4 regions of the Rahnella sp. AN3-3W3 genome follow, and region 3 is predicted to be linked to each of the others. Evidence: predicted binding sites of a transcription regulator. Region 3 holds the regulator's gene; each other region holds the start of a gene.

Region 1 (3,507 bases), on a different contig from region 3:
TCCACCAGTTTACCGGTGACCGCCGAGCCAATCACAAAGGCAATCGAGCCCCAGACGCGCACTTTGCCGTAATCCATATTGATCTGGCGTTGCAGCGTACCGGCCAGCGCATCGGTCAGCGGAACCAGCGGACCAAAGAACAGGCTGAAACCGGCAATGTTGATCATCAGCCACGCCCAGCCGTTGCCAAACCAGAACCCGACGGCAAACGCCAGCGTGAGCAACGCGAGGATGCGTAAACCGGTGATGAGATGCGAAGGGTCTTTGATGGAGGGAGAAATGATTAACGTGCCAAGAAAACGGGCGACTAAACCGGCGCCGAGCAACAGGCCGATGCTTTCGGAGGAAATACCCTCGCCTTTAAGCCATAAGCCCCAGAAGGGAAGAAAAATACCGTAACTGAAAAAATAGGTGAAATAACTGAGTGCAAGCCAGCGCGTGGAACGCAATTCCATAAATCCTCCGGTGTGAGGCCAATACTTTGACAAAGCTCACAATCGCTAGCAATCCGCAGACGCTTTCATACTCCAGTAATGTCTGCCAGCTCACAAATTCTGATACATGCCTATAAAAAAACCCGCCGGAGCGGGTTTTAGCAGCTTTACGGCTTCGCAAATATTACGCGTAAACCGGGAAGCGTGCACAGATGTCGAGAACTTTCTGTTTAACGCGTTCGATAGTACCTTCGTCGTTCACGTTGTCCAGCACGTCGCAGATCCAGCCAGCCAGTTCACGCGCTTCAGCTTCTTTAAAGCCGCGACGGGTGATAGCCGGAGTACCGATACGCACGCCGGAAGTCACGAACGGGCTCTTCGGATCGTTAGGCACGCTGTTTTTGTTCACAGTAATGTTAGCGCGACCCAGTGCGGCATCGGCTTCTTTACCGGTCAGGTTTTTATCAACCAGATCCATCAGGAACAGGTGGTTGTGCGTACCGCCGGAAACCACTTTGTAGCCACGTTCCAGAACCACAGCGACCATTGCCTGAGCATTTTTAGCCACTTGCTGCTGATAGGTTTTGAACTCAGGTTCCATCGCTTCTTTCAGTGCTACCGCTTTACCGGCAATCACGTGCATCAGCGGGCCGCCCTGACCACCAGGGAAGACAGCGGAGTTCAGTTTTTTGTAGAACTCTTCATCACCGCCTTTCGCCAGAATCAGACCGCCGCGTGGGCCAGCCAGCGTTTTGTGCGTGGTGGTGGTCACGATGTGCGCGTGCGGAACCGGGTTCGGGTAAACGCCCGCAGCAATCAGACCGGCAACGTGTGCCATGTCGACGAAGAAGTAAGCACCAACGCTGTCGGCGATTTCACGCATTTTTGCCCAGTCAACGATACCGGAGAACGCGGAGAAGCCGCCGATGATCATTTTTGGTTTGTGCAGTTCGGCCTGACGTTTTACGTCGTCATAATCGATGTCGCCACTTTCGTCGATACCGTAAGGCACCACGTTGTACAGTTTACCGGACAGGTTAACCGGTGAACCGTGCGTCAGGTGACCGCCATGGCCGAGGTTCATCCCCAGAATGGTGTCGCCTGGTTGCAGCAGTGCGGTGTAAACCGCGAAGTTCGCCTGTGAGCCGGAGTGTGGCTGAACGTTAGCAAAATCTGCACCGAACAACTCTTTTGCACGGTCGATAGCCAGTTGTTCAACGATGTCGACGTACTCACAACCACCGTAATAACGTTTGCCCGGGTAGCCTTCGGCATATTTGTTGGTCAGCTGCGAACCCTGAGCCTGCATAACACGCGGGCTGGTATAGTTTTCTGACGCAATCAGCTCGATATGTTCTTCCTGACGAACAACTTCTTTTTCCATTGCTGCCCACAGCTCAGCATCATAATCGGCAATGTTCATTTCACGCTTTAACATCCGCATCTCCTGACTCAACAAACTAAAAATAAAAGCCCCTTCCGGGTTCTGCGCAACAGTGTAAATGTTTAAGCGCCCTTCGGATAGGGTCAGTTTGAGGTTTTTAGGCAAACGATTGGCTCCAGATACAGCAAGGCTTTGATCTGCGAACCTCTCCCCGTAATCAAGGGATAAATATTCATCTGAACATGTACAAATTTCAGCTTTGTGACTCAGCCCCCATCGCACTGTTCCATCACACTCTTCACCTTAAAAAGCCCTTACCCCTTTAGGGGTGTTTACAGAAATTGTGGGTTTATATAAGATGCATTTAAAATACATGTTTAATGAAATCGACAAAGACACGGAGTTCACTATGCTTGATTCAGCCACTATCGCTACCGTTAAATCCACTATTCCTTTGCTTGCAGCGACCGGTCCGAAACTGACCGCGCACTTCTATGACCGCATGTTCGAGCACAATCCCGAGCTCAAAGACATTTTCAATATGAGCAACCAGCGCAACGGCGATCAGCGTCAGGCGCTGTTTGATGCCATCTGTGCTTACGCCGCCAATATCGAAAATCTGGCGGCATTATTACCTGCGGTGGAGCGCATCGCGCAAAAGCACACCAGCTTTACCATTCAGCCGGATCAATACAACATTGTCGGCGAACATCTGCTGGCAACGTTGGATGAAATGTTAAGCCCGGGTCAGGAAGTGCTGGATGCGTGGGGCAAAGCCTACGGCGTGCTGGCGAATGTGTTTATCAACCGTGAAGCAGAGATTTATCAGGACAGCGCAGAAAAAACCGGTGGCTGGCGCGGTACGCGTGAATTCCGCATCGCCGAAAAACAACCGCAAAGTGAACTGATCACCTCTTTCCTGCTGGAACCTGTCGATGGATTGCCGGTGGTGGATTTCCAGCCGGGACAATATCTGGCGGTGTATATCCGCGATGCCTCGCTGGAAAATCAGGAAATCCGTCAGTATTCCCTGACGCAGGCACCGAACGGTAAAACCTACCGCATTGCCGTTAAACGCGAAGGCCAGGGCGCGGTATCAAACTTCCTGCATCACTTTGCGCAGCCGGGCGACATCATTCATCTGGCAGCCCCGCACGGCGATTTCTTTATGGATATCAGCGATACCACGCCGGTCGCGCTGATTTCTGCCGGTGTCGGTCAGACGCCGATGTTAGGTATGCTCAATACGCTGGCAGAACGCGGACATCATGCGCCTGTTCAGTGGCTGCACGCGGCTGAAAACGGCGCGGTTCATGCGTTTGCCGGTGAAGTGAAAAGCGCGCAGAAAAACCTGCCGCAGCTGGAGAGCCATGTCTGGTATAACCAGCCACAGGCAAATGATTTGCCGGGAGAGGACTTTCAGTATCAGGGGCTGATGGATCTGAGCAAAGTCAGCGAACAGCTGAATGATCCGGCGATGCATTTCTACCTGTGCGGTCCCGTCGGCTTTATGCAGTTCGCGGCCAAACAGTTGCTGGCGATGAACATCAGCGAAGCGAATATTCACTACGAATGCTTCGGTCCGCATAAAGTCATTTAATTCCTGCCCTGAAAAGAAAAAGGCTGACACAGAATGTCAGCCTTTTTTATCGCTGCGCCAGTTTGGATTAATGACGACGGCGACGGCGA
Region 2 (3,507 bases), on a different contig from region 3:
GAAAGCGGAAAAAAGATTCTTTGTTTATGCCGCAAACAGCGACTTTTCTCAACAGGTTAGCAGAATGGAGACAATAAAAAGCGGCAGGGGTTCCAGACCCGCTGCCGCTGTTGCACGCGGATTACATCCCGTGATTACTTTTCGTGAGGGAAGACCAGATTCAGAACAATCGCAGTAATACCACCAGCAGCAATTCCCGAAGACAGAAGCGTTTTCAGCCAGTCGGGCGCGAATTGCAGGATCAGCGGTTGCTGGGAAACACCCATACCGACGGCCAGTGAAAGCGCCATGATCATAATTGCGCGGCGGTTAAGGCGCTCGCGGGAAACAATACGCACGCCGGAAGCCGCGATCGTACCGAACATCACGATGGTTGCGCCGCCCAGAACCGGTTCAGGAATATGTTGCACAAAACCCGCTACGGCAGGGAACAGCCCAAGGATGATCAGCATCAGAGCGACAACAAAACCGACATAGCGGCTGGCAACACCGGTCAGCTGAATCACGCCGTTGTTCTGCCCGAAGCAGGAGTTCGGAAAGGTGTTAAACACCGCAGACAGCATTGAGTTCAGGCCGTTTGCCAGAACACCGCCTTTGATGCGCTTCATATAAAGCGGGCCGCTGACCGGCTGCTCCGAAACGTCTGAGGTCGCGGTAATATCACCGATAGTTTCCAGCGACGTGACCATGAAAATCAGCATCAACGGGATCAGCAGATTCCAGTCGAAGCCCAGACCGTAGTACAGCGGCGTCGGTAAGGTTATCCAGTTTGTTTGTGCAGCTGGCGCGACGGAGGGCAACATCCCCATCATCCAGGCTGCCAGATAACCCACGGCCATCGCGATCACCAGAGATGCCACGCGCAGATAAGGATTGCGCTGACGGTTCAGCAGAACAATCACCACCAGCACCACGGCGGCCAGCAACAGATTTTTCGCGCGCCGAAAGTGTGATCACTCATGGCGGAGTAACCGCCGCCAATAGACGTCAGTCCGACCTGAATCAGTGAAAGCCCGATAATCATCACCACGATGCCGGAAACCAGCGGCGTAATGATGCGGCGTGCGAGATGCAGGAAACGGGAAAGAATGATTTCAGTACAGGAAGCCAGCATCAGGGTGCCGAACAGCGCCGCCATCATGGTCGGGACATCGGCACCGCCATTTTTCAGCGCCATTCCGCCCATGATAAGCGGTGCCACAAAGTTAAAACTGGTGCCCTGAATGGAGAGTAAACCTGAACCGACAGGCCCCCAGGTTTTAATCTGCAAAATGGAAGCGAGGCCAGAGGCGAACAGCGACATGCTGATGATGTGCTGCGTGTCCTGCGCGGGTAAACCCAGCGCCTGGCAAATCAGCAATGCCGGTGTGATCACCGCAACAAACATCGCCAGCAAATGCTGACAGGCGGCAAATAACGTCTGAGGAAGTGGCGGACGATCTTCGAGGCGGTAAATCAGTTCACTTTTTTGCTGGCGTGAGAGGTCAGATTGCTGTGTTTCTTGTTCTGCGGTTTGCGAACTCATGTTGTGGCATTCCAATAAGCGGCAAAGCGGGCATTTTTATTGAAATCACCGACAAAAGCAATCGTTTGCTATCGGCAATTTTGGGTGGAATGTTTGGGTTAAGGGGAGATTTACGATCTGTTTTTCTTGCTTATCGCAGCTTTAATGACTTCTAATTCAGCCTCTGGGGAAATGATACTTAAATGAGATGTTTATAACTCAATAATATTTTTGGATATTTTTTTAAAATGGAGTTTTTCAATGATTCAACTCGACAACTACGGCACGCTCGTTGCCGCCACGTTGGTACTCCTTTTAGGACGAAAATGCGTCCAGTCGGTCAAATTTCTAAAGAAATACACTATTCCTGAGCCCGTTGCCGGCGGGTTGCTGGTCGCTTTGCTGTTGCTGATCGCCAATCAGATGTTCGGATTGGAAATCGGCTTTGATATGTCCCTTAAAGAGCCCCTGATGCTGGCGTTCTTTGCGACAATTGGTTTGAATGCCAATCTTTCCAGCTTGCGTGCAGGCGGCAAATCTTTATTTCTTCTGGTCTTTGTCGTTATCGGCCTGTTGCTGATGCAAAACGCCATCGGTATCGGGATGGCGAAAATGTTGGGGCTTGATCCGCTGATGGGCTTGCTGGCCGGTTCGATTACACTTTCTGGCGGTCACGGAACAGGTGCGGCGTGGAGCAAGCTGTTTATCGAACGTTATGGCTTTGAAAACGCGATGGAAGTTGCTATGGCCTGCGCGACCTTCGGCCTGGTGTTAGGTGGAATCATCGGCGGGCCGGTGGCGCGTTATCTGGTCAGCCATTCTTCAACACCAAACGGCACACCGGAAGATGCCGCCGATCCCAGCGCATTTGAAAAACCGACCATCGGGCGGATGATCACCCCGCTGGTGATGGTGGAAACGATCGCGCTGATCGCGATATGTCTGATGGCTGGAACTTACTTTGCCAGCCTGCTTCAGGGGTCTGCCTTCGAAATTCCGACATTTGTCTGTGTTCTGTTCGTGGGTGTGATCCTGAGCAACGTCATGGCGTGGCTCGGTTTTTATCGTGTTTTCGACCGGGCCGTTTCAGTACTGGGTAATGTCAGCCTGTCGTTGTTCCTTGCGATGGCACTGATGAGCCTGAAGCTGTGGGAAATGGCGTCACTGGCTTTGCCGATGATGGCAATCCTCATCGTACAGACCATCGCGATGGCGCTTTACGCGATTTTCGTAACGTATCGCGTAATGGGCAAAAACTATGATGCCGCGGTACTGGCTGCCGGACATTGCGGCTTCGGACTGGGTGCAACGCCGACGGCGATTGCAAATATGCAGGCGATCACCAACCAGTTTGGTCCTTCGCATCTGGCCTTCCTGGTTGTGCCGATGGTTGGGGCATTCTTCATTGATATTGCCAATGCGATCGTCATTAAATTGTATCTGATGCTGCCAATATTCCCGGCTTTCAGTTAAAAAAACAGGCACAGAAGTTTCGCTTCTGTGCCTGCCTTTCCTTCTGATTTATCGCTTACTGTGCTGCCTTTTCCGTAAACACCTCTTCCGCTTCAGCGGCTTTCTCCTGCGCCATAAGCTGTTTTTCATAAACCTTGAAGAACGGATAGTAAATCACCATCGAAAGTGCCATCAGCATGACGACCAGAATCGACACTTTGAAATCCCAGCCCATTGCCCAGGCTGCGCCAATCGGCGCCGGAGATGTCCAGGGAACCAGTGAAATCATATGCGGCAGAAGATCGGTTTTAACCGCAGTGTAGGCAATGACGGCATTCACCATCGGTGCCAGAAGAAAGGGGATGAAAAATACCGGGTTCATAACAATTGGCGTGCCGAAGATCACCGGCTCATTAATGTTAAAGCAGCTGGGTACCAGACTGAGTTTGCCCATTGTACGCAGATGCGCCGACTTGCTGCGACAAAACAGCAACACCAGCCCGATGGTTGCGCCGGAGCCGCCGATAACGATCAGGAAATTCCAGAAAGCC
Region 3 (3,507 bases):
ATATGATCTAGAATCGAGTCAATTCGTGCTTTTTTGTCGGGTTCTTTTAAGCAATACTCTGACATCCCTGATGTTTAACCCAACCACTCATGGTAACGAAGCTATGCGCTTACTGTTCACGCTTTTTGTGCTGCTCTTTACCCAGCTGTTTCTTAATATGGCTCATGCATCGCCACAGACCCGCGTCTCTGCCGATCAGCGGAAGAGCCATGTTAATTCCGTGACGCCGGAAGAACGGCGAAAGCGAAAGACAGTGGCGGCGAAAACCAGTAAAAAAACAAAAGTCGCACCGGTGACAGAGAAAAAGACTCAGGAAAAAGCATCAAAATCGAAGAAGGTCAGCAGCACCGAACTGGTCAAACGCAAGACAACTTCTGAGAAAAGCGTAAAAACGACCCGGGCCGAAAGCAAAAAAGAAAAAACACTCAGGACAACGCGGGCCGAGAAAAAGACAGAAAAAGCCACTAAATCACGAGCGCTTGCCAAAAACAGCAGTGAAAAAATCAGCAAGAAAGAAGCGTATGGCCGACACCGTAAAGGTAAAAAATTACGCGAAGAAGACACCAAACCTATTACGCTGAGTGCGACACATAAAAAACGCTATCAGCATGCACAACAAACGGCGATGACTAAGCTGATGCACCAGGTCGGCAAACCTTATCGCTGGGGAGGAACTTCTCCGAATACCGGTTTTGATTGCAGCGGTCTGGTCTATTACGCTTACAAAGATTTGATCCGCATTAAAATGCCGCGCACGGCAAACGAGATGTACCACCTGCGCGATGCAGCGCCGGTGAAACGTGGCGAACTTGAAAGCGGTGATCTGGTGTTCTTCAGAATCAACAACCGCGGCGCAGCGGATCATGTGGGTGTTTATGTTGGCAACGGCAAATTTATCCAGTCGCCAAGAACCGGTGAAGACATCAAAATCACCTCACTGGGCGACGATTACTGGCAAGACCACTATGTTGGCGCGCGTCGGGTGATGACCCCAAAAACAATCCGATAATAAACAATTCGTTAAGTCTGAGGTTTCGCTAATCAGCCATTGAATAGCACTTAACGAAGAGTTTCTGCAGGGAAGAGTATCGGCGGTAACGGTCACTGCGTAAAATTGAAAAGGGCGATTCCTGTGAAAGGTATCGCCCTTTTTTGTTGCGTCTCACTACTGTCTTAGTGCCAGATTAGTTCATCACTGCCGTGAAGCTGAAAGCGATAATCATGAGCAAAGCGCATACCGTGGTGATCAACGATAATTTCAGGTTGCTGTCCATCAAACCCCCTTTCGGATCAAGTTGTGGCGTTTCTTTTAGCCACACTAAATGTGTGCCAACGCATTTTCGCATAATTCACTTTTAAAATCTTCTGCTGAATGACAATGCGAACATGACAATTTTACTTCCACTTTCATGCATTATAAGAGAAAATTGTCGGTTAACACGCCTGTGTGCCGGTCGATTTCACCCGAGAGCATTTCACGCCTCATTCTGAAGAATCCACCCAATGATTACACTGCCCTTTTAGATGTCCGCAGTGTAATCAACGCAAGCAAACGATTAACATAATGCTAACGTGCTGAAGCACGGAAGTTCAGGAGTCATTCTTTACATGGCAACGATTAAAGATGTCGCAAAGCGCGCTGGCGTTTCCACTACAACCGTGTCGCACGTCATCAATAAAACACGTTTCGTCGCCGAAGAAACCAGGGAAGCGGTGCTGCTTGCCATTAAAGAGCTACATTATTCTCCGAGCGCCGTAGCCCGTAGTCTTAAAGTGAATAACACCAAGACGATTGGTCTGCTGGCAACCTCCAGTGAAGCGCCCTATTTCGCCGAGGTGATTGAAGCCGTCGAGAACAGCTGCTTCTCCAAAGGCTATACGCTGATCTTGTGTAACTCGCACAATAATCTGGAAAAACAACAGGCCTATCTGCAAATGCTGGCGCAAAAACGCGTCGATGGTCTGCTGGTGATGTGCGCAGAATACCCTGACGAATTACTCAATATGCTTGAAGAGTATCGTTCGATTCCGATGGTGGTGATGGACTGGGGCGAAGCGCGTAAAAACTTCACCGACAGCATTATCGATAATGCTTTCGAAGGCGGTTATATGGCCGGACGCTATCTGATCGAACGAGGGCATCGTGATATTGGCGTGATCCCGGGACAGCTGGCGCGTAACACCGGCGGCGGTCGTTTCCAGGGTTTTGTCAAAGCGCTGACGGAAGCCAATATCCCGCTTCGTGAAGAATGGGTGGTTCAGGGCGATTTCGAGCCGGAGTCAGGTTATCAGGCGATGCATAAGATTCTGATGCAGAAACAACGCCCCACCGCCGTCTTTTGCGGGGGCGATGTCATGGCAATGGGCGCAATCTGCGCCGCTGATGAGCTCGGATTGCGCGTTCCGCAAGATATTTCGGTGATTGGCTACGATAACGTGCGTAATGCGCGGTACTTCTCTCCGGCACTGACGACCGTCCATCAGCCGAAAGAACGGTTGGGTGAGATGGCCTTTACTATGTTACTCGACCGCATCGTCAGCAAACGTGAAGAATCACAGACCATCGAGGTGCATCCGAAACTGGTTGAGCGTCGTTCGGTGGCCGATGGCCCGTACCGTGACTATCGCCGTTAATGTTTGCCTTTAATCTTTTATAACGCCTGCTTTTGCAGGCGTTTTATTTCTCAGTCCCGCAACCATTCACGGTTCATCGTTTCTGTATCACCCATATACTCCAGCAACCACGCCAGTGAAGGTGACGGATTACTCTGGTCCCACGTGAGGCAACACGGGCTGTCAGGGAAGATATTCTCCAGCGCCAGAACCTGCAAGGTCTGCTGCTCAATGCGATGGCTCACGCGATGTACCGGCATCATTCCCACACATAAACCTTCACTCAGACATTCAAGCGCGCAGGTCCAGTCCGGCACAACCAGACGCCGTTGGTTATCAAGCGTCCAGGTATCACGCTTGGGCAACGTCCGCGAGGTATCTTCAAGACATAATGCGGGATAAGGCCTGAGCTGGTCATCACTGAGCGCACCCGGTAACTGCGCCAGCGGATGCTGCGAGCTGACCACGCAGTGCCAGTCCATAAACCCCATATCGCGAAAACTGAAACGTCCACCAACCGGTATCGCACGCGTCGCACCGATTGCCACATCAGCACGTCCGTCAACCAGTGCGTCCCACACACCATTAAACACTTCGGAATGAATAATCAGTTCCGTGTCAGGAAAATGACGATAGAAATCCAGCACCAGTCGCCGGGTTCTTGCCGGTTTAACGATTCTGTCGACAGCAATACGTAACTCGCCCCGCCAGCCGTTGGCAACCTGCTGACACTGGCGTCGTGTAGCTATCATTTTTTTTATCAGAACCCGCGCTTCATCCACGAAAACTTTGCCCGCTGGCGTTAAAACGACGTCACGGTGTCGACGTTCAAACAAGGGCACCGCCAGCCATTGTTCGAGCTGACGAACGGTGTAGCTGATGGCAGAAGGCACC
Region 4 (3,507 bases), on a different contig from region 3:
AATCCCTGCTCTGTTAGTTGCTGGTGCAGCTAACGCAGCTGAGATCTATAACAAAGACGGCAACAAACTGGATCTGTACGGTAAAGTTGACGCGCGTCACACCTTCTCTGACAACGCTGGCGACGATGGCGACCAGACCTATGTCCGTTTCGGCTTCAAAGGCGAAACTCAAATTACTGACCAACTGACCGGTTACGGCCAGTGGGAATACAACGTTCAGGCTAACCACGCAGAAAGCGCTGGCGACGAAGGCAACAAAACTCGTCTGGGCTTCGCTGGTCTGAAATTTGGCGATGCAGGTTCTTTCGACTACGGTCGTAACTACGGCGTAATCTACGACGTAATGTCCTACACCGACCAATTGCCAATCTTTGGCGATGACACCATGTACCAGAACAACGACAACTTCATGGTTGGTCGTGGTAATGGCATGGCAACTTACCGTAACAGCAACTTCTTCGGTCTGGTTGATGGCCTGAGCTTCGCTGTACAGTACCAGGGTAAAAACGACGAAGGTCGTGACGATCGTGGCGCAGTTGATTCCAATGGCGACGGCTGGGGTACTTCTGCCGCTTATGCTATCGGCGACTCCGGTGTTAGCCTGACAGGTGCTTACTTCTCTTCTAACCGTACCTCTCTGCAGAAGCGTGACGGTGCTGGTGATAAAGCTGACGCATACGCATTCGGCGCGAAATACGACGCTAACAACCTGTACCTGGCGACCTTCTACGGTGAATCACGTAACACCACTGATTACGGCAACCCGGGCTCTATTGCTAACAAAACTCAGAACTTCGAAGTTGTTGCTCAGTACCAGTTCGATTTCGGTCTGCGCCCATCTATCGCCTACCTGCAGTCTAAAGGTAAGGACCTGAACGGCTTCACCAAAAATGGTTCTACCTACGGCGGCGGCGATGCTGACCTGGTTAAATACGTAGAAGTAGGTACTTACTACTACTTCAACAAAAACATGTCTACCTATGTTGACTACAAAATCAACCTGCTGGACGACAACAGCTACACCAAAGCATCTGGCCGTAGCACAGACGACATCGTTGGTGTTGGTCTGCAATACCAGTTCTAATATCGCTTGACGATGCGCTTTCGGGCGCATCAAAGTGGATATCAAGGCAGAGCTTCGGCTCTGCCTTTTGCATTTAATCAATTCAAAAAACGAACTTTGCTACCCTCTTCCATAAAAAATTTTAATCTCACACGCCTTCTCACAACTCTGCTTTCTTTTTGCCGCAAACGGTTGGCAAACGACAGCGCTGGCGGTACCCTGATGCCCTCTTTCGTCATATCAGGCTATGGAATTTTCCGACATGTTTGAAAAAATCACTGCAGCACCTGCTGACCCTATTCTGGGTCTTACCGATCTTTTCCGCGCTGATGACCGCTCGAATAAAATCAATCTTGGGATTGGTGTTTATAAAGATGAAACGGGTAAAACGCCGGTTTTGGCCAGCGTGAAGAAAGCCGAACAGTTTCTGTTGGAAAATGAAACAACGAAAACCTATCTGAGCATCGACGGATTACCTGATTTTGCACATTGCACGCAGGAACTGCTGTTCGGTAAAGACAGCGCAGTGATTGCGGATAAGCGTGCGCGCACGGCACAAACGCCTGGCGGTACCGGTGCCCTGCGCATTGCAGCAGATTTTATTGCGACACAAACCAGCGCCAAACGCGTGTGGGTCAGCAATCCAAGCTGGCCGAACCATAAAGGCGTATTTTCCGCTTCAGGCCTGGAAGTTGCAGAGTACAACTATTACGACGCAGCCAATCACAGTCTTGATTTCGACGGCATGCTGAAAAGCCTGAGCGAAGCGAAAGCCGGTGACGTAGTGTTGTTCCACGGTTGCTGCCACAACCCGACGGGTATCGACCCGACTGAAGAACAATGGGCGAAGCTGGCTGAATTGTCTGTGGCAAACGGCTGGTTACCGCTGTTCGATTTCGCTTATCAGGGTTTTGCTAAGGGTCTGGAAGAAGATGCCGCGGGTCTGCGCCTGTTTGTTGCCAGCCATAAAGAGTTACTGGTCGCCAGTTCTTACTCGAAAAACTTCGGCCTGTATAATGAACGTGTCGGCGCCTGTACTTTAGTCGCCGCTGACGCTGAAACCGCCGATCGCGCGTTCAGTCAGATGAAATCGGTTATCCGTGCAAACTACTCTAACCCGCCAGCACACGGCGCAGCAGTTGTAGCTACCATTCTGGGTAACGAAGCCTTGCGCACGCTGTGGGAGCAGGAACTGAGCGATATGCGTCAGCGTATCCACCGTATGCGTCAGTTGTTTGTCAGCACCTTGCAGGAAAAAGGGGCGCAGCAGGATTTCAGCTTTATTATCAATCAGAACGGGATGTTCTCTTTCAGCGGCCTGACCAAAGATCAGGTATTGCGGTTACGGGATGAATTCGGTGTATACGCGGTGAATTCAGGACGTATCAACGTTGCGGGTATCACACTCGACAATATGGCACCACTGTGTGAAGCCATCGTCGCCGTACTGTAATCGTTAAGCACTGCTTCTCGATTAAAAAAGCCCGTCAGGACACTGACGGGCTTTTTGTATTCAGGCAATCAATAATTACCAGACCGGCATTTCATCCTGCAGGAAAGGATTGTTTTTACGCTCGTAACCAAAGTCAGACATCGGGCCATGACCTGGAATAAAGACCATGTCATCACCCAGAGGCAACAGCTTGGTTTTAATCGAGTGGATCAGCGCCTGATGATCACCGCGCGGGAAATCACTTCGCCCTACGCCGCCTTTGAAAATCACGTCACCGGAAATGGCAATACGCGTTTCATCATTGATGAAAACAATATGCCCCGGCGTATGACCCGGGCAATGTAATACAGATAAGGTTTCTTCGCCCACACTCACGGTGTCACCTTCCTCGAGCCAGGTATCAGGCGTCAGCGGGTCACAATGGTCAAGGCCAAACATCTGGCTCTGAGTTGGCAAAGCATCAAGCAGGAACTGATCTTCCTTCTGCGGGCCAATAACGGGCACCTGATAATGAGCAGCCAGTTCAGCGGCGGCACCTACGTGATCAAGATGACCGTGCGTGAGCAAAATTTGAGTAACCAGAACGCCTTTGGCAGACACTTCCTGAATGATACGCGGGGCTTCACCGCCGGGATCGACAATGGCGGCCTGATTGGTCTTCGTACACCAAATCAGAGAGCAGTTCTGGCTGAAGGCCGTGACGGTAATAAGATGGATTTTCATAGGGCTCCACAAAATGGCCTGCACATCGGCAGGCCATTAATTACACACATCACCAGGTCCGTGCGGGGCCGGTATCGATGTGCACAAAGTTACTTCGTGGATAATATCCTACACCACCCATCCGCATTTTTAACGCTGCTTTGCGGATATTGCTCAATTCGATTCCCTGAATATGGAAATCCATCGCCTGTCCGAGCGTGTGGTAACTGTGTTTTGCTACGCCACTGCCTGGTTCACGCATGCTGTTGTTGGTCGCCAGAGAGCGGTA

What was found. The regulator PurR, encoded in region 3, represses purine synthesis genes. The targets are predictions, from matches to a motif close to CANGCAAACGTTTGCNTG.
Region 1: the regulator PurR is predicted to act here: its motif matches at 1,977-1,994, upstream of glyA (serine hydroxymethyltransferase).
Region 2: the regulator PurR is predicted to act here: its motif matches at 1,580-1,597, upstream of gltS (sodium/glutamate symporter).
Region 4: the regulator PurR is predicted to act here: its motif matches at 1,245-1,262, upstream of UC15_RS04750 (amino acid aminotransferase).

The regions. Positions count from the first base shown of each region.
Region 1 is NZ_JYDG01000045.1:71,754-75,260, forward strand. Features, by position in the region: gene UC15_RS13575 (3-phenylpropionate MFS transporter) at 1-455, opposite strand, end outside; gene glyA (serine hydroxymethyltransferase) at 619-1,872, opposite strand; gene hmpA (NO-inducible flavohemoprotein) at 2,177-3,418, shown strand; gene UC15_RS13590 (cytochrome c) at 3,486-3,507, opposite strand, start outside.
Region 2 is NZ_JYDG01000054.1:21,595-25,101, forward strand. Features, by position in the region: partial or broken gene UC15_RS15610 (NCS2 family protein) at 135-1,525, opposite strand; gene gltS (sodium/glutamate symporter) at 1,766-2,977, shown strand; gene UC15_RS15620 (PTS sugar transporter subunit IIC) at 3,033-3,507, opposite strand, start outside.
Region 3 is NZ_JYDG01000020.1:39,115-42,621, forward strand. Features, by position in the region: gene UC15_RS07830 (C40 family peptidase) at 104-1,009, shown strand; gene UC15_RS26240 (YnhF family membrane protein) at 1,185-1,346, opposite strand; gene purR (HTH-type transcriptional repressor PurR) at 1,609-2,634, shown strand; gene punR (DNA-binding transcriptional activator PunR) at 2,685-3,507, opposite strand, start outside.
Region 4 is NZ_JYDG01000010.1:128,547-132,053, reverse strand. Features, by position in the region: gene ompC (porin OmpC) at 1-1,084, shown strand, start outside; gene UC15_RS04750 (amino acid aminotransferase) at 1,326-2,516, shown strand; gene UC15_RS04745 (MBL fold metallo-hydrolase) at 2,592-3,239, opposite strand; gene UC15_RS04740 (YcbK family protein) at 3,289-3,507, opposite strand, start outside.